DNA from 2 places in the Chelatococcus sp. KU-N122 genome. Region 1 is predicted to be linked to the other one. Evidence: riboswitches for the same ligand, from Rfam matches in the RefSeq annotation. Region 1 holds a riboswitch; the other holds the start of a gene.
What was found. A riboswitch is a leader RNA that binds a small molecule or an ion and turns the genes downstream of it on or off. The one in region 1 is predicted to bind cobalamin.
Positions count from the first base shown of each region.

Region 2: it holds a riboswitch for cobalamin, as region 1 does, so the genes downstream of both, ACZ5PO_RS14190 (DUF1636 family protein) here and ACZ5PO_RS12350 (class I SAM-dependent methyltransferase) in region 1, are expected to answer to the same signal.

Region 1 is NZ_AP043981.1:2,740,703-2,749,654, forward strand. Features, by position in the region: gene ACZ5PO_RS12340 (ABC transporter substrate-binding protein) at 1-415, opposite strand, end outside; gene ACZ5PO_RS12345 (TonB-dependent receptor) at 412-2,574, opposite strand; gene ACZ5PO_RS12350 (class I SAM-dependent methyltransferase) at 2,571-3,314, opposite strand; cobalamin riboswitch at 3,642-3,836, opposite strand; gene ACZ5PO_RS12355 (molybdopterin-dependent oxidoreductase) at 3,961-6,333, opposite strand; gene ACZ5PO_RS12360 (selenium-binding family protein) at 6,566-7,960, shown strand; gene ACZ5PO_RS12365 (hypothetical protein) at 8,006-8,623, shown strand; gene ACZ5PO_RS12370 (AMP nucleosidase) at 8,628-8,952, shown strand, end outside.
Region 2 is NZ_AP043981.1:3,167,906-3,176,857, forward strand. Features, by position in the region: gene ACZ5PO_RS14180 (DUF1254 domain-containing protein) at 1-676, shown strand, start outside; gene ACZ5PO_RS14185 (VOC family protein) at 713-1,126, opposite strand; cobalamin riboswitch at 1,295-1,507, shown strand; gene ACZ5PO_RS14190 (DUF1636 family protein) at 1,648-2,052, shown strand; gene cobW (cobalamin biosynthesis protein CobW) at 2,049-3,083, shown strand; gene ACZ5PO_RS14200 (cobaltochelatase subunit CobN) at 3,106-6,828, shown strand; gene cobG (precorrin-3B synthase) at 6,825-8,324, shown strand; gene ACZ5PO_RS14210 (precorrin-8X methylmutase) at 8,321-8,952, shown strand, end outside.

The DNA.
Region 1 (8,952 bases):
CGTCCACCGAGCGGGCGAGCAGGACCAGCACGGGAATGCGGACCCGGGACATGGGGTCGAGCACCTGGTGCATCGCCTGCCGCGACGGTGTCAGCACCACGAGGTCCGGCGCCAGCGCGACGATGCGGTCGACCGAGAAGCCGAGCCTGCCGCCGACCAGCGGGCGATGCCCGGCCACGTCGGGCGGGTAGCGCGTGTAGCTCTCGATACCGACGATGCGATCGGCGAGGCCCAGGGCCGCCACCAGCTCCGTGTTGGAGGCGAAGATGGTGACGAGCCGCCGGGCGGGACGCGGCAGCACGACATCCCGCCCCATGGCGTCGCGCAGGGCGACCGCCTCGGCCCGTGCGGGCGTCGCAGCGGCGAGCACGGCCGCGACGGCGACAACGCACTGTGCGATGCGCGCCCGGCTCAAAAGCGCGCCTTCACGCCGGCGAGCAGCTGACGACCCGGCATGGAGGTGCCGTAGCCGCCGTTGTAGAAGCGCACGTCGGCGAGGATCGGCGCCTTGTCCAGCCCGATGAAGATCGGATGCTCGTTGACGTTGAAGACGTTGTTGACGCCGGCGAAGACCTTGACGCCCTTGAAGACCTCGACCTCCGCCAGCACGTTCCAGACCCAGAACGGGTCCTTGCGGTGGATGTATTCGCGATTGGGCTCGGCGAACGGTACCAGCAGATTTTCTTCGGTGTTGTACCACATGGGGCCGCGCAGCACGCCCTGGATCTGCAACGACCAGTCGTAGCGGTCGAGCTTCTGGCCGAAGCGTGTGCCGATCGCCGCCTCGTACTTGTACATGCGCTCGACGTTGTTGGTGTTGGCGGTGACGGCCGCGCCCTTGTCGGTCATCTCGAAATTATAGAAGCCGTTGGCATAGGCCGTCCAACGCCAGGTGCCGGCATCCTGGCCGAGCATGCGGAAGACGTCGGTGTCGAACTGCATCTCGATGCCGCGCACCACCACGTCCGCCGCGTTGTTGGCGTAGTCGGAGGTGTTGGCCACGCCGGGCCTGAGCCTGGTGATGATGCGGTCGGAGATGACGTTCTGGAACACCGCAGTGTCCAGGCGCCAGCCAGGGCCGGTCAGCGTCATGCCCGCCTCGATCTGCTCCGCCGTCTCCGGCTTGAGGTCGGGGTTGCCGAAGGTGCGGCCGCCGCCCAGCGCGGTGAAGTCCGCGGCGAGCTCGCTCGCCGTCGGCGCCCGGAAGCCGGAGGACGCGCCGACGCGGAAGCCCAGCCAGTCGAGGGCCTGGTAGGTGGCGCCGGTGGCGTAGGTGGTGGCGCTGTAGGGGATGGTGCGTGGCCGCTGGTTGGCGAGGTTGGGCGTCCAATCGAAGCTCGTCGTGCCGTAGGTCTGGCGGATGCCGCCGCGCACGGTCACCTTCTCATTGAAGAAGGTTTGCGAATCCTCCGCATAGAAGCCGTTGGCGGTGTCGGTCTGATTGTTGTCGATGGGGGCGATCTGCGACAGGCTGTTGCCGGGCACGCCCTGGCGATAGCGGTCCGAGCGCAGCGGGCTCGTCTCCCAGTCCCAGCCGAGGATGAGCTTGTTGCCTTCCCAAAGGTTGACCCAGGGCTGGATGCGGGTGCCGTAGACCTCGAGCCGGCGTCGGTTGAAATCGGCGGCGGTGCCTTTCGCCGGCAGGTTGTTGGAGCCTCGCTGCACGGGGGAGGCCCATTTGAAGCGGTCCACGTCGTTGTCGTAATAGGCCTGCGCCATCAGGCCGACGCGGCCGTCAGGCGACTGGCCTTTGTAGGTGACGTCGGCGCCCTGGTTGTAGCGGTCGTCGCGGCTGAGATAGTTGGCGCCCGAGCCGCGGAAGCCCGCATCGTAGATGCCGTCCGAGCGCACGCTGACATCGACGCGGTGGTCCGGGTTGATCTGCAGCCCGATGGCGCCGGCCCAGCCCTTGCGCGCCCAGTCGGTGTTGATCTGGCGGCCGCCGCCGGTGCCCGCATCGTAGTCGTCGCTGCGGCCGCCGTTGAGGCCGAAGTACCAGTCCACCGCATCGTAGACGCCGCCGGTGGCGGCACGGCCCTGGATCAGCCCCCAGCTGCCGCCCGAGGTCTCGACCGTGTTGCCGGGCGCGGTGCGGCCGGTCTTCAGGATGATGTTGATGACGCCGCCGATGTTCTGGCTGCCGTAGATCACCGAGGACGGGCCGCGCACGATCTCGATGCGCTCCACGTGCGCCAGCGACAGCTTGGAGAGGTTGGCTGTGCCGGCGCGGTGGCCGTTGATCAGCACCAGCACCTGGCTGCGGAAGTCCTTGCCCTGGCCGTCGGTGGAGCCGCCGCGGATGTTGATCGAGGTCTGGCCGGGGGTCCACTCGCTGAAGAAGCCGACCGCGTTCTCGGCGAGCAGGTCGGTCACCGACTTGGCCGTCGAATGCTCGATCTTCTGCTGGTCGATGACCTGCACCGTGCCGGGAATGCGGCTGCGCTCCTCCGGCAGGCCGGTCGCCGTCACGACGATCTCGTCGAGCCGTGTGACGTCCTCGGCTGCGGCGGGACATGCGGCGAAGCCGCTCGCGACGGCTGCCGCCAGGCCATGTCGGACTGTTCTCGAGATCACGCTTTGCACCCCCAGGTGAGAATCGCCGATCGCCTCGGCACGTCGAGCCGGTGGCCGCCGGCCTCGTTCACGGCGAGCCGCTCCAGGCGCGCCGCGAGAGTTGGCCTGCGCGCGTCCGCGTCGCTCCAGCCCAGCCGGTCGGCCAGGTACGCGGCGACGGCGCCGATGTCGGCGACCACCAGAGAAAACGTCCAGTCGGCCAGCCGGATGCCGTCCGGCCGGTGCGCGTCGCCGAGCGCCGCGAGCACGATGTCGACGCCGGGCGTCTCGTCCTCGCCATGCCACTCGGCGGGCAGGCAGCCGGCCAGGCACAGCCCGCGCGGGCCGTTCTGCGCCGGCACGACCCAGGCGACGGGGCCGGCGCTCCACTCCCGGCAGCGGGCGAGGAAGGGCAGCGGGGCCTGGAGCGGCGCCGGCATGTTGGCGGCGAGCACGGTGTCGAAGCGGCCGATACCGGTCGCCTCCTGCCAGTCGCAGGCGACGATTCGCGACGGCCCGTCGGGCACAGCGAGCCGCGCTCGCATGACGGGCGCCGGCTCGATCGCCGTCCAGTGGCAGCCGGGGTCGCGCAGCGCGCGCCCGAGCTGGCCGCCGCCGGCGCCGACGTCGAGGAAGTGGCCGAAGCGGCCGACGGCCTGGCGCAGCAGCGGCGCGACCTTGGCCGCGTAGTCGGACGTATCGATGCCGGATGCGTAGAGGCCGAGCGGATCGACAGGACGCCGGGCGGGCGGGTCAGACATGAGCGTGGATTCCAATATGCAATGTTATAACGTTACTCAAATACTCGCCTGAGGCAACCCGGCGCCAGCACACACGATGCAACGCCGATGAGCAGGCCCATGTCTGGCGTTCGCGCCGTTCCGGTCCGCCGCCGAGCGCAGAGTTCCGCCCACGGCGCGCGGGCACGCGCCAGCATGCTGGGGGACGCGGACGATGGGGATGGTGGTCACGGGATCGGGCCTCGGCGGCAACGTCAGTGGCACGTCACCGCGAACGAAGCCTCCCCGGGCGCCTGGCTGCGCTCGGTTCGGCAACGGATCGGTGCACCCCGCCCGACGCGTGCTCGCGTGTGACCACGACTGACGGCAGGTCTCCTGGCTCGCGGGTCTCGCTCCTCCGCTGCCTTCCCGGCCCCAGGGGACCAGTGGCACGATGCGGACGAATCACCGCTTACAGTTGCGGGGGCAGCCGCGGCATCGGGCCCAAGCCCTCACCGCGTTCCCTTTCAATCCCCGAGGGGAACCGTCACCGTCACCATAAAGGGGAAGCGTCCGAGGTCAAACGGCCGGCGGCGAGAGATCCGCCGGATCGGCGGCAGCACGGCGAAGGTGTGACACTTGCGTCACGGACGGCGGCCGCGGCGGCCGGTGCGCGCCGGGCCGTCGATTACGGCCGGCTGATATCGTCGACCGGCACCACCTCGCAGAGCGACGAGCGCAGACCCATCGAGCCGCTGATCGGATCCGTCTGGTCGCCGGCAATGAGCCGGTTGTAGTTGGCGCCGCCGTCGGAGAGCGCATCGTAGCCGGGCCGTCCCAGCTCGTCGTTGCCTTGCCACCAGCCGTACTGCGCGCTGACGACGCGCGCGTCCAGGCTGGCGTCGAACCTGGCGCGCATGCGCGCCCGCGCCGTGCCGGTGCGGATCTCCACCCAATCGCCGTCGCCGATGCCGCGCGCGCCGGCGGTGTCCGGGTGCAGGCTGATCTCGGGATCGGGCGCGCGGCGGCGCAGGGACGGGATGTGGCGGTGCTGGCCGTGGCAGTAGTGGACGACCTTGGCCGAGGTGAGCACCAGCGGATAGGGGCTGCCGGGCGCGGCATAAGGCGAGCGTGCCGGCTCGACGAAATGGGGCAATGGGTCCTGTCCGGCATCGCGGAACCGCTCGGAAAAGACCTCGATCTTGCCGGTCGGCGTGTTGAAGCCGCCGGTCTTGTAGCGAAAATAGTGCGGCTCGCCGGCCACGCTGATGCCGCCGGGCCGGGCGAGCAGGTCATCGAGCGCGAGGCCCAGCGGTTCCAGGATCGCGGCGAAGCCCGCCCGCATGTCCCCCTCCCAGAACAGATGGCCAAGGCCGAGCCGCTTTGCGAGCTCGAAGACGACTTGTCCATCGGACCGCGATTCCCCCGCGCTCGCCACCGCAGCCTGCCGGAACTGGACGAGGTTCTCCGCCCGCTGGCTTCCCTCGAAGCCGACGCGGAGCGTCTCGCGCTCCCACGCCGTATTGATGGGCAGGAAGATATCGGCGAACGCCGCCGTCGGCGACATGACGACGTCGGCGTGAACGTGGAACTCGAGCTTCGCGAGGGCTTGTGCGGCGCGGGCGCCGTCCGCGTGGTTGACGATGAAATTGCGCCCGAAGCCGACCACGGCCCTGATCGGGTAGGGCTTACCGTCGAGGATGGCGTCGTAGAGGGCGTCCGCTCCCACCCAATTGTTGCGGCCCGGCCCGAGGGGCGAACGCGCCAGCTCGATGCATTTGGCCCGCTGCTCGGCCGGCATGAGCTCATGGCCGCTGACGTCGCGAGCGGGCGGCCGGGAGAACTCAACGTTGCCGCCCGGCGCATCGAAGCTGCCGGTCAGGGCCATCAGCAAGGCGATGGCCCGGTCCATCTGCGTGGCGTTGGTGTGCTGGCCGACGCCGGACCACGCGTAGTAGCTGACGGGACGGGCGGCGAAGAGCAACTGGGCCGTTTCCGTCACCTGCTCCTTGCGGACCCAGGTCAGCTCCTCGACGCGCTCGGGCGAATAGGGCTCGCAGAGCTCCCGATAGAGGCTGAAGGCGGACCGGCAGGTCAGGGGCGCGCCGCCAACGGCGGCAAGCGTGACAGTGGCGTCGAGGGCCGGCGCGCGGCCGTCCGCGTAGGCGCGCTGCGACGGCGAATAGGCGACGGGCTCGCCCCTGGCGCCGTCCCACGCCATCAGATCGTCGGCTTCCGCACCCGCGGGCCGGACCGCCAGATCGCCGGCGCGCAGGAAGCGCTTGGTATCGGCCCGCACCAGCAGCGGGCCGTTCGTCCAGTCCCGCATGAAGCCGACGTCGTACCAGCCGTGGCGGATCATCTCCCGGGCGATGCCGAGCGCCAGCGCACCGTCGGCCCCGGGACGCACACGCAGCCATTGGTCGGCGCGGGCAGCAAAGCCGGCGCGCCGGGGATCGACGACGACGAGACGGGCGCCGCGCGTGCGGGCCGCGCCCGTCGCCTTGGCATGGTCGAGCCAGGTGGCGCTCGGATTATGGCCCCACAGCACGACGCAGCCCGACTGTTCGAAGTCGGGCGAGGCGATCGACCGGCCGAACGTGTAGGCGTGGGCATAGTCCTTGTGCCAGTTGCAGATCTCCGTGCCGTAGGCCGTGTTCGGGCTGCCGAAGGCATTGATGAAGCGCTCGATCCAGCGCAGGTCGTCGGAGATCGGCGTGGCGCTGGGCGTGGTGAGCCCGAACGCCACGGCCTCGGCGCCGGACTCGTCGCGGATGCGGCCGAGCTCGGTCGCGACGCGCGCCAGGGCCTCGTCCCAGGATATGCGCTGCCAGCCGGGATCCGGATCGCCCTTCGGCCGGGTCCGCTTCAACGGGTACAGCTGGCGCTGCGGATTGTAGATGATTTCCGGCGCCGCCCGCCCCTTGATGCAGAGCGACTGGCCGGTCGGATGCTCGGGGTTCGGCTCCTGCGCGATGAAGCGGCCGTCCCGCGTGACGAAGATCGCGCCGCAGCGCGACTTGCACAGCGCGCAGAACCCGGGCGTGCGTGTTTCGGTCATGCTCGTATCGACGTTCGTCATGGCGCAACGCAGGGCCTTCGTGCGGCGGAGCGCCGGCAAGCTCATCGGCCGCCGGCACCGATCGCTTCAGCATACGCGGGAATCGGCGGATGCGCTCCCATGCAGCGCCGATCGCCTGCGTGGCGTCGAATCCGAATGCGGACGACATGTCACGCCTCAGCGCGTACATTTAATCGCTGGCGAAAACGCCGGCGTCTTCGGGAGGATCATCATGGCAAGCTGGCGACCCGACCCCTCGTTCTATCCTTCGCCGCGGATGGCGGCCAAGGCACCGCGTGAGAGCCTGGCCTACGTGGCCTCCTTCGACCCCGAGCGTGCCAAGCCCGATGCGATCGCCGTCGTCGACGTCGATCCGGCCTCGTCCACCTATGCGCAGATCGTCGGCCAGGTCGACATGCCCCACGCCGGCGACGAGCTGCATCACTTCGGCTGGAACGCGTGCTCGTCGTGTCTCTGCCCGAACGCACCGCATCCGCACATGGAGCGCCGCTATCTCGTCGTGCCGGGCCTGCGCTCGTCGCGCCTGCACATCGTCGACACCAAGCCCGATCCGCGCAAACCCACGATCGCGAAGGTCATCGAGCCGGAGGAGATCGCCGAGAAGGCCGGCTACACGCGGCTGCACACCACCCACTGCGGCCCCGAGGGCATCTACGTCAACGCGCTCGGCAACGCCGAGGGCAAGGCGCCCGGCGGCATCTTCCTGCTCGATCCCGAGAGCTTCGACGTGCTCGGCCAATGGGAGATGGACCGCGGCCCGCAGCAGCTCGCCTACGACTTCTGGTGGCATCTCGGCCACGACACCATGATCACCAGCGAGTGGGGGACGCCCGATACCTTCGAGAACGGGCTGGTGCCGGAGGTGCTGCTCGGCAGCAAGTATGGCCGCCGCCTGCACTTCTGGGACCTGCACAAGCGAAAGCATCTCCAGGAGATCGACTTCGGCGAGGAGCACCAGCTCGTCTTCGAGCTCAGGCCGGCGCACGACCCGACCAAGGCCTACGGCTTCGTCGGCTGCGTCATCAGCCTGAAGGACCTGTCGGCCTCGATCTGGACCTGGTACCGGGACGGCGACAAATGGGCCGTCAAGAAGGTCATCGAGATCCCGGCCGAGCCCGCCGACCCGAGCCTGCTGCCGCCGGTGCTGCAGGGCTTCAAGGCGGTCGCGCCGCTGGTCACCGACATCGACCTGTCGATGGACGATCGCTTCCTCTACGTCTCCTGCTGGGGCACCGGCGACATGATCCAGTACGACGTGTCCGACCCGTTCGCGCCGAAGGAGACAGGGCGCGTGCGCATCGGCGGCATCGTCTCGCGCGCCGGCCATCCCGGCGCCAAGGCGGCGGCGCTCAACGGCGGGCCGCAGATGGTCGAGATCAGCCGCGACGGTAAGCGGGTCTACTTCACCAACTCGCTCTACGGGGCCATCGACCCGCAGTTCTATCCCGAGGGCATCGACGGCTGGATGGTGAAGCTCGACGTGGGCGACAACGGCGGCATCAGCTTCGACGACAAGTTCTTCGTCGACTGGCCCAAGGGCCATCGCCCGCACCAGGTGCGGCTGGAAGGGGGCGACTGCTCGTCCGATTCCTACTGCTACCCGTGATGCGCGCGCCGCCGGCCGAACGTTCGCGCCCGATGGCGGCCTGAGATGTCGCCCTGGCTGGTGCTGGCCGGCCTCGGCGCCTTTCACGGGCTCAACCCCGCCATGGGCTGGCTGTTCGCGGTGGCGCTCGGCCTGCACCGCCATAGCCGGCGTGCCCTGTGGCTGTCGCTGATGCCGATCGCGCTGGGCCACGCGGCGTCGGTGGCGGCCGTGGTGGTCGCCGTCGTGGCCCTCGGCTTCGTCGTCGAGCTGCGCTGGCTGAACGTGGCGGCGGGCATGCTGCTCATCGCCTGGGCCGTCTACCAGGCGGTGCGCGGGCATCGGCATCGCGTGCGCGTCGGCATGCAGACGGGGCTGGCCGGGCTCGGCCTCTGGTCCTTCCTGATGGCGACCGGACACGGCGCCGGGCTGATGCTGATCCCGGTGGTCATCCCCCTGTGCCTGGCGGCCGCGCCGGCGGCGGAGCTGACCGCGCAGGGCTCGCTGCCGGTGGCGCTGGCCGCCGTCGGCGTGCATACGGCGGCGATGCTGGTGACCATCGCGGCGGTGTCGACGGTCGTCTACGAATGGCTGGGGCTCGCCTTCCTGCGGCGCGGCTGGATCAACCTCGACTATCTCTGGATCGCCGCCTTGGCGGCGAGCGGCCTGATCCTCATTGTATGAAGGCATGACACACGACACGGACTTCGTCCCCACCGCCACGGCGCGAGAGGCGGTCGACCGGCTGGCGGCGCTCTATGCGCAGGCGACCGGCACGCTGCGCCAGGCCCTCGACGGCTATTTGGCGACGCGCCGCCTGCCGAGCCCGCAAGAGCAGGCCCTGTTCCGCTATCCCGCGCTGCGCGTCACCTATCATCCCCAGGGGCTGATGCCGTCGTCGCCGCGCTCCTACGCCAAGTTCCAGGGGCCGGGCGTCTACGTGACGACCGTCACGCACCCGCGGACCTTCCGGCCCTACCTGGAGGAGCAGCTGGGCCTGCTCATGGGCGACT
Region 2 (8,952 bases), 430 kb from region 1:
GCTGATGAAGGTGAACCCGCCCCACGCCAACGACTACCCCATCATCGACCGCATGAAGCGGATCGGCCTCGTGCCGGGCCAGAGCTTCTCCCTCGCCGACCAGCCCAAGGAGGTTCAGGCTGCCCTGAAGGCGGCGCCCGCGGCGGCGCTGCCGCGGATCAAGGCGGCGTGGACGAAGGCCGGCGTGTCACAGAACGGCTGGCGCACGAACCTCACCGCCATCGGCACCTACGGTGCGGACTACCTGCACCGGGCGGGCGTCGCCTACGGCGGGCTCGGCGCCAATGCGCCGGACGATGCCGTGTACCCCACCGCCTTCGCGGACTCGGAGGGGCGGCCCTTCGACAGCGCCCACCGCTACGTCGTGCATTTCGACAAGGACAAGCTGCCGCCGGCGCGCGCCTTCTGGTCGCTGACCATGTACGACGAACGGCAGCTGTTCACCGCCAACCCCATCGACCGCTACGCCATCGGCGATCGCGATGCGCTGAAGCTCAGCCCCGACGGCTCGCTCGATCTGCACATCCAGCGCGAGAGCCCCGGCAGAGACAAGGAGGCCAACTGGCTGCCGGCGCCGGCGAAGGGCGCGTTTACCATGAACATGCGCCTCTACTGGCCCAAGGCGCAGGTGCTGGACGGCAGCTGGGCGCCGCCGCCGGTGAAGCGGGTGGACTGACGGAGGCGATGCGGGCGGGACGCGGGCGTCGCCCGCTCAGACGTCGAGCGAGCCCTCCGGCTCCGGCTCATGGCAGCAGACGCAGAGCTTGTTGCCGTCCGGATCGCGAAAATAGGCGCCGTAGAAGTGGGGGTGGTAGTGCGGACGCAGGCCCGGCGCGCCCTCGTCGACGGCGCCGCGGTTCAGCGCCAGCGCGTGGCAGCGGTCGACGGTGGCGCGATTGCGCGCCAGCAGCGCCACCATCTGGCCGTTGCCGGCGTCGTGCGGCTGGCCGTCGTAGGGGGCGCCGATGATGAACAGCGGGCGGTCCGCATCGGCCGGCCGCCAGAACGCCCAGGCGGTCTCCGGGTCGGCATCGGCCATCGGGTAGCCGAGCACGCTCATCAGGGCGTCGTAGAAGGCGAAGGCCCGGTCGAAGTCGGTGATCCCGACGGTGACGTGCGACAGCATCCGCTGCACTCCTTGTCTTTGTCCTTGTGATTCCCGGCATCATCCCAGCTTGAGATGACTGCGCGATGCCAATGTTTGGTGCGTTGGTCCTTGATGCGCATCAGGGACCATGCCCGCCTTCCGGGGCCGAGCCCGAGGCTGCCATTGACAAGCACGGCCTGCCTCCGCCAAGTGGGCGTTTGCGACGGTTACCTCCACGGGCGCGCCCGTGGAGAGGGAATGCGGTGCGGCCGCGGGCGATCTGCCCGGGCCAAGGCCGCAGCTGCCCCCGCAACTGTAAGCGGCGAGCCTGACGCCAATGGCCACTGGACATCCGTCCGGGAAGGCGGCGTGGGCGCTTAAGCCGTGAGCCAGGAGACCGGCCGTCGCGCAACGACCTGCCGCCGGTGGGGCGGCGAAGGAGTTCGCCATGATTCTGGTACGCATCCACGTCGATCCGCGCATGCAGCTCCCGTGCCGCGCCCGCCCATGAGCGTGCCGGCCATGGTCCAGGCGCCCCGGCGCCGGGGCGGGCCTGCCGCGTGAGCGCCGCGCCCGACACCGTCCTCCTCGTCTGCACCACCTGCCGCAAGCCCACGGGCGAGGCGGACGGTGCCTATGACGAGCCCGGCCGGGCGCTCGCCGCAGCGCTCGATGCCCGTCTCGGCGGCAGCGCCATCGCGGTGCGCGAGGTGCAGTGCCTGTCGGTGTGCAAGCGGCCGTGCACGGTCGCGCTGCAGGCCCCCGGCAAATGGACCTACGTGGTCGGCGACCTCGACGGCGCCGGCCACGTCGACGACATCGTCGCCGCCGCCCAGCTCTATCACGGCTCCCCCGACGGCATCGTGCCGTGGCGCGAGCGCCCGCTTTCCTTCCGCAAAGGCGTCGTCGCGCGCATCCCGCCGCTCCCGGGCGTGGAGACCCCGACGCCGGAGACCCGTTCATGACCGAGCTCGCCCGCGTCCCCTGCACCATCGTCACCGGCTTCCTGGGCTCCGGCAAGACGACGTTGATCCGCCATCTGCTCGCCCACGCCGACGGCCGCCGGCTCGCCGTCATCGTCAACGAGTTCGGCGACGTCGGCATCGACGGCGAGCTGCTCAAGGGCTGCGGCGATGAAGCCTGCCCGGACGAGAACATCGTCGAGCTCGCCAACGGCTGCCTGTGCTGCACCGTGGCCGACGATTTCGTCCCCGCCCTCGACCGCATCCTGGCGCTCGACCCCAAGGTCGATCACATCGTCATCGAGACTTCGGGCCTCGCGCTGCCCAAGCCGCTGGTGCAGGCCTTCCACTGGCCGGCGATCAAGAGCCGGGTCACCGTCGACGGCGTCGTCGCCGTGGTGGACGGGGCGGCGCTGGCCGACGGCCGCGTCGCCGACGACATGGAGGCGCTGGCCGCCCAGCGGGAGGCGGACGACCAGCTCGACCACGACGACCCGGTGGAAGAGGTGTTCGCCGACCAGATCGCCTGCGCCGACCTGATCGTGCTCAGCAAGGGCGACCTCGTCGATGCGGCGGGCCTCGGCCGTGCCCGCACCGAAGTGGAGCAGGCGCTGGGGCGCACCGTCACCATCGTCCAGGCGGCGCGCGGCGAGGTCGACCCGGCTGTGCTGCTGGGCCTCGGCGTCGGCACCGAGGCCGACATCGACAACCGCAAGACGCTGCACGACGACGAGCTGGATCACGACCACGACGATTTCGACAGCTTCGTCGTGGCGCTGCCGGAGGTGGCAGACCCCAAGGCGTTGGCCGCGCGCATCGCCGCCACCGCCGAGGCCCAGAACGTGCTGCGGGTGAAAGGCTTCGCCGCCGTCGCCGGCAAGCCCATGCGGCTCCTGGTGCAGGGCGTCGGCAGCCGCGTCAGCCACCACTACGACCGCGACTGGGGGCCCGGCGAGGCACGCCGCGGCCAGATCGTCGTCATTGGCCTCAAGGGCCTCGACCGCGGCGCGGTCGAGCGCACGTTGTTGGCCTGACCTGGACTGGGGCCGCACGCCCATGCACCTGCTCGCGACGACCACGGCGACGATCGTCGATCTGATCGAACCGGTCGATCTCGCCCAGGCGCCGGGCGACATGGTCGTCGTCTCCTTCACCGACAGCGACCTGGGCGGCCTCGCCGCCGCCTGGCGCACGGCGCAGGAGCGCGGCGAGGCGCTGCCGAGCCTGCGCCTCGCCAATCTGCGCGACCTGCGCCATCCGCTCTCCGTCGACCTGTGGCTCGACAAGGTCGCCGCCCACGCCAAGGTCATCGTAGTGCGCCTGCTCGGCGGCCTCGACTGGTGGCGCTACGGGGCCGAGCGGCTGGGTGAGCTCGCCCGCGCCCGGGGCGTCGCGCTCGCCGTGCTGCCGGGGGAGGACAGGGACGATCCCGGCCTCATGGCCCGCTCCACGCTGCCGGCCGCCGAGGCGGAGGCGCTGCTCGGCTATTTTCGCGCCGGCGGCAGCGCCAACATGGGCGCGCTGCTGCGGCGCCTGGCCCGCCACGCCGGCGCCGACAGCGCGGCGGAGGAGCCGACGCCGGTGCCGGCGGCCGCCTTCTACCTGCCCGGCGAGGGGCTCGTGGCGGCGGAGGCGATGCCGGCCCGGCTGCCGCAGGGCGCGGCGCCCGTCGCCATCGTCTTCTACCGCTCGCTCTACCTCGCCGACGACCTCGCCCCCGTCGACGCGCTCTGCACCGCGCTTGCACAGGCCGGCAGCGAGCTTGGCGTGGCGCTGGCGGCGGTGCCGATCATGGTCGGCAGCCTGAAGGACCCCGCCTGCGCCGCCTTCGTGCGTGCCGCCGTGGCCGCCCTCGATCCGGCCCTCATCGTGACCACCACGGGCTTCGCCCTCGGCATGGACGACGAAGCCGCCGACCCCTTCGCCGGCAGCACTGCGCCGCTGCTGCAGGCGATCGTGGCGACGACGCGCCGCGAGGCTTGGCAGGGGAGCCCGCGCGGCCTCGCCGCCGCGGACCTCGCCATGCACGTGGTGCTGCCGGAGCTCGACGGCCGCGTGCTCGCCGGCGCCTTGTCATTCAAGGACCCGGCGGCCCCGAGCGGCGAGCTCTGCTTCACCGGCCTCGCCAACCGGGCCGAGCCGGACCGGGCGATGGCCGTCGCCCGCCGCGCCGCCGCCCTGGTCAGGCTCGGCCGCACGGCGGCCGCGCAGCGGCGCGTCGCCGTCGTGCTGCCGGAGTATCCGGGTGCGGCGGGGCGCGCGGGCTATGCGGTCGGTCTCGACGTGCCGGCAAGCGTGCTGGCCTTGCTCGATGACCTGGTCGAGGCCGGCTACACGGTCGCCGACCGCCCGGCCGATGCGCGCGCGCTGTTGGAGCGCCTGGAGGCTGGGCAGAGAGTTCCGTCCGGGGGCGCAGGTTCTTGTTCTGACACCGTCGAGAAGCTGGATCGCCCCCCACCCCTGCCCCTCCCCGCCACTCCGTGGGGGGAGGGAGGTGCATATGCCTGCGGGCCTGGGGAGTTGGCGCGGCGGCTGGCCGACCCGAGCGCAGCGCAGGGACTGGTGGGGGGCGGTCCAGCCGCTTCTCGCAATCAGGACAGAGGCGGGGCCGCGCCACCGCGCACCCTCGCTCCACTTGTGGGGAGAGGGCGGGGTGAGGGGGGCTTGCCGCGTGGCGTGACCGGCCTCGAGCCCTCTTCTGAGCTCCCCCTCACCCGGGTTGCGCTGGCGCGCAACCCGACCTCTCCCCGCAAGCGGGGCGAGGTAAGCAGCGGGACCGCTGCCGCCCTGTCGCTGGCCGACTACCGGCGCTGGTTCGCCACCCTGCCGCCTGCAGCTGCGACTGCCGTGACCGCCGCGTGGGGCGATCCGGCGGCCGATCTGGCCCTCGTCGGCGGCGCTTTCCGCTTCCGCGTGGCGGCGTTCGGCCAGGTGCTTGCCGCCCTGCCGCCGGAGCGCGGCGCGGCGCTCGACCGGCGCGCCGACTACCACGACCCGGCACTGCCGCCGCGGCACGCGCTGCTCGCCTTCGGCTGCTGGCTCCAGCGGCATGCCGATGCGCTGGTGCACATGGGCGCGCACGGCACCTTCGAGTGGCTGCCGGGCAAGGCCGTGGCGCTCGATGCGGCGAGCTTTCCCGAGCTCGTCCTCGGGGCGCTGCCGGTTGTCTACCCCTTCATCGTCAGCAACCCGGGCGAGGCGGCGCAGGCCAAGCGGCGCATCGCCGCCGTCACCCTCGGCCACCTGCCGGCGCCGACCGTCGCCGCCGGCCTGTCGGGGCCGCTCGGCGAACTGGAGCAACTGGTCGACGAATACGCCCAGGCCGACGGGCTCGATCCGCGCCGGCGCGGCCGGCTGGCGCGGCTGATCGTCGAGGCGGCCGAGCGCGCTGGCCTGGGCCCCGAGCTCGGCATCGCCGCCGACGATGTCGATGACGACGAGGCGCTGCAGCGTATCGATGCGCAGCTCTGTGACCTCAAGGACATGGCGGTAAAGGACGGCCTGCACGTTTATGGCCGCGGCGCCTGCGGCCTGGAGGAGCGCGACGCTCTGCTCGCCGCGCTCGCCGGCCGCCGCATCGCGCCGGGGCCGGCCGGCGCGCCGGCGCGCGGCCGGGCCGACGTGATGCCCACCGGCCGCAACCTGTTCACCGCCGACCCGCGCACCTTGCCGACCGCCACCGCCACCGAGCTGGCGCGCCTCGCCGCCGACGAGGTGCTGCGTCAGTACCGGCAGGCCCACGGCGAGTGGCCGCGCAGCCTGGTGGTCGACCTCTGGGGCAGCGCCACCCTGCGGACCGGCGGCGAAGAGATCGCCCAGGGCCTCGCTCTCATGGGCTGCCGCGCCACCCGCGATCCGGCGACCGGCCGCGTCACCGGCGTCGAGGTGCTGCCCCCGGCCGTGCTCGGCCGGCCGCGCGTCGACGTCACCTGGCGCATCTCCGGCCTGTTCCGCGACCTGTTTCCGGCGCAGCTGGCGCTGATCGACGCAGCGACCCGGGCGGTGGCGGCGCGCGAGGGGGAGGGGGCCGACAACCCTCTGGCCGAGGCGGCGGGCCACGGCGGGGCGGCGCGTATCTTCGGCACCGCGCCCGGCGCCTATGGGGCCGGCATCGAGGAGCTCTTGGCGAGCGGCCGCTGGGCGAGCCGCGACGAGCTCGCCCGCGCCTACCTCGCCGCCGGCTCGCACGCCTACGGCGGCGCCGACGGCGAAGGCCACGCCGCGCCCGAGGCGTTCGCCGCCCGGGTGGCCACGGCCGACGCCCTCGTCCACGGGGCCGACGACCCAGGCCGTGACCTCCTGGAGGGCACCGCCGACGCCGGCTTCGTCGGCGGCTTCGCCGCCGCTGCGGCGAGCCTCGGAGGCACGCCCTCCGTCTTCGTGCTGGATACGACCCGCCCCGAGGCGCCGCAGGCCAGGCCTCTGGCGGGCGCCTTGGCACGTATCGTGCGCGGCCGGGCGCTCAGCCCCCGCTTCATCGCCGGCCAGCTGCGCCACGGCCCGCGCGGCGCGGCCGAGCTGGCCGAGACCGTCGATCGGCTCATTGATTTCGCCGCCACCACCGATGCGGTGCCGAGCGACCTCATCGACCAGCTGTTCGACGCCTACGTGGCCGACGACACGGTGCGGTCCTTCCTGCTGGCGGAGAACCCGCAGGCGGCCGCCGCCATCGCCGCGCGTCTCGCCGAGGCGCGCCGGCGCGGCCTCTGGCACCCGCGCCGCAACGACGTGGACCAATGGCTGGCGACGGCGCAGGGCCAGCCGGAGGCGGCCGAGTGACGGCCGCCCTCAGGCGCGGCGCCTGCCCGGCGCTGACGGCGCCGATGGCGACCGGCGACGGCCTGCTGGTGCGGCTCGCCGTCGACGGCTTCACCCCGGCGGCGCTCGCCGGCCTTGCTGCGGCGGCGGCACGCCACGGCAACGGGCGGCTCGACATCACTGCTCGCGGCAACCTCCAGATCCGCGGGCTGAGCGAGCGCTCCGCCGCGCAACTGGCGGACGATGTGGAGGCGCTCGGCATCGCGCCGTACGCCGGCTTGCCGATCGCGCTGTCGCCGCTCGCCGGCCGCGATCCGCAGGAGCGAGCCGATCCGCGGCCGCTCGCCGGGCGGCTGCGCGAGGCGGTCGCCGCCGCAGGGCTGGCGGCGCGGCTGAGCCCGAAGGTCTCCGTCGTGATCGACGGCGGCGGCGCCCCCTGGCTCGCCGGGCTCGATGCCGATGTGCGTCTGCACGCTCTGGTGCCCGACCAGTGGATAGTGGCCATGGCCGGCGACGCCGGCAGCGCGCGCGTTGCCGCCAACGAGGACGCCGGAGGCGCTTTGGCTGCCACCCTCGCTCTGTTGGCGCGCATCGCCGCCCTTGGCCCGGCGGCGCGGGCGCGGCATCTTACCCTGGCCAACTCTCCAAGCTCGAAAAGTAGGGCCCCTCCCTCCCCCCACGAAGTGGCGGGTAGGGGTAGGGGTGGGGGGGCGTCCCGCCTCCCTGCATCATCAAGACAGGTTCTGATTGTCGAAGCAGGTGCGCCGGACGCAGAGGCTCTCGAGGCGCCCCTCCCCGACGACGCGAGCAAGCTGGACCACCCCCCACCCCTACCCCTACCCGCCACTTCGTGGGGGGATGGAGGAGCGTTTGTTTGCAGCTTCGGAGAGGTGGGCGAGGTCGGCTCGGCCGCCGCGACGTCGGCAGACCCATTCGAGCCGCTGGGCTTCCACACGCTCGCCTTGGACAATCTTGCGGCGGCGACCGTCGGGCTGCCCTTCGGCGAAACGGATGCCGACACGCTGACGGCGCTCGCGCAGGCTGCCATGGCCGCAGGCGCCGGCGAGCTGCGCACCGTGCCGGGGCGGCTGCTGATGGCCATCGGCCCAGCTGCAGCGCTGCCCGGCTGGATCAAGGCCGCCGCGGGGCTCGGCCTGATCACCGATCCGGATGATCCGCGCCGCCGCATCGCCGCCTGCAGCGGCAAGCCCGCCTGCGGCTCGGGCCTGATCGACACGCGCGCCATCGCCCGGCAGATCGCCGAGCGCTGGCCGGAGGCGGTACGGGCGGGGGTGCACGTCTCCGGCTGCCGCAAGGGCTGTGCCCACCCGGGGCCGGCTGCCCTGGCCCTGGTCGGCGTCGCCGCGGACGTCTGCGCCGTCGTTCCCGGTGGACGCGCCGGCGATGAGCCGACTGAGCGGCTCGACGTCGGCCGCCTGCCGGCTTATCTGGAGCGATTGTTCACCGCGCCGCCGGACGGCGGCGGCCCCGGGGCGGGGCTTGAGGACGGCCGATGAGCCAGGCGCTCGACTACATCAAGGACGGCACGGCGATCTATGAGCGCTCCTTCGCCATCATCCGGGCGGAGGCCGACCTCGGCCGCTTCGGCGTTGATGAGGCCGACGTCGCCGTGCGCATGATCCACGCCTGCGGCCAGGTGGAGGCTGCCCGCCATTTCGTCTTCGCGCCGGGCTTCGTCGCGGCGGCGCGGGCAGCGCTCGGCCGCGGCGCGCCGATCCTCTGCGACGCGGCCATGGTGGCGCAGGGCGTCACCCGCGCCCGCCTGCCGGCCGACAATCGGGTGCTGTGCACGCTGCGCGACCCGGCCGTGCCGGAGCTCGCGACCAGGCTCGGCACGACGCGCTCGGCCGCGGCGCTGGAGCTGTGGCGCGACCGGCTGGACGGCGCCGTCGTCGCCATCGGCAATGCGCCCACGGCTCTGTTCCGCCTGCTGGAGATGCTCGACGACGGCGCGCCCAAGCCGGCCGCCATCCTCGGCATGCCCGTCGGCTTCGTCGGCGCGGCGGAATCGAAGGAGGCGCTGGCCGCCGACTCGCGCGGCGTGCCCTTCGCCATCGTCCGTGGCCGCATGGGCGGCAGCGCCATTACGGCGGCGGCGCTGAACGCCCTGGCGAGGGCGGGGCT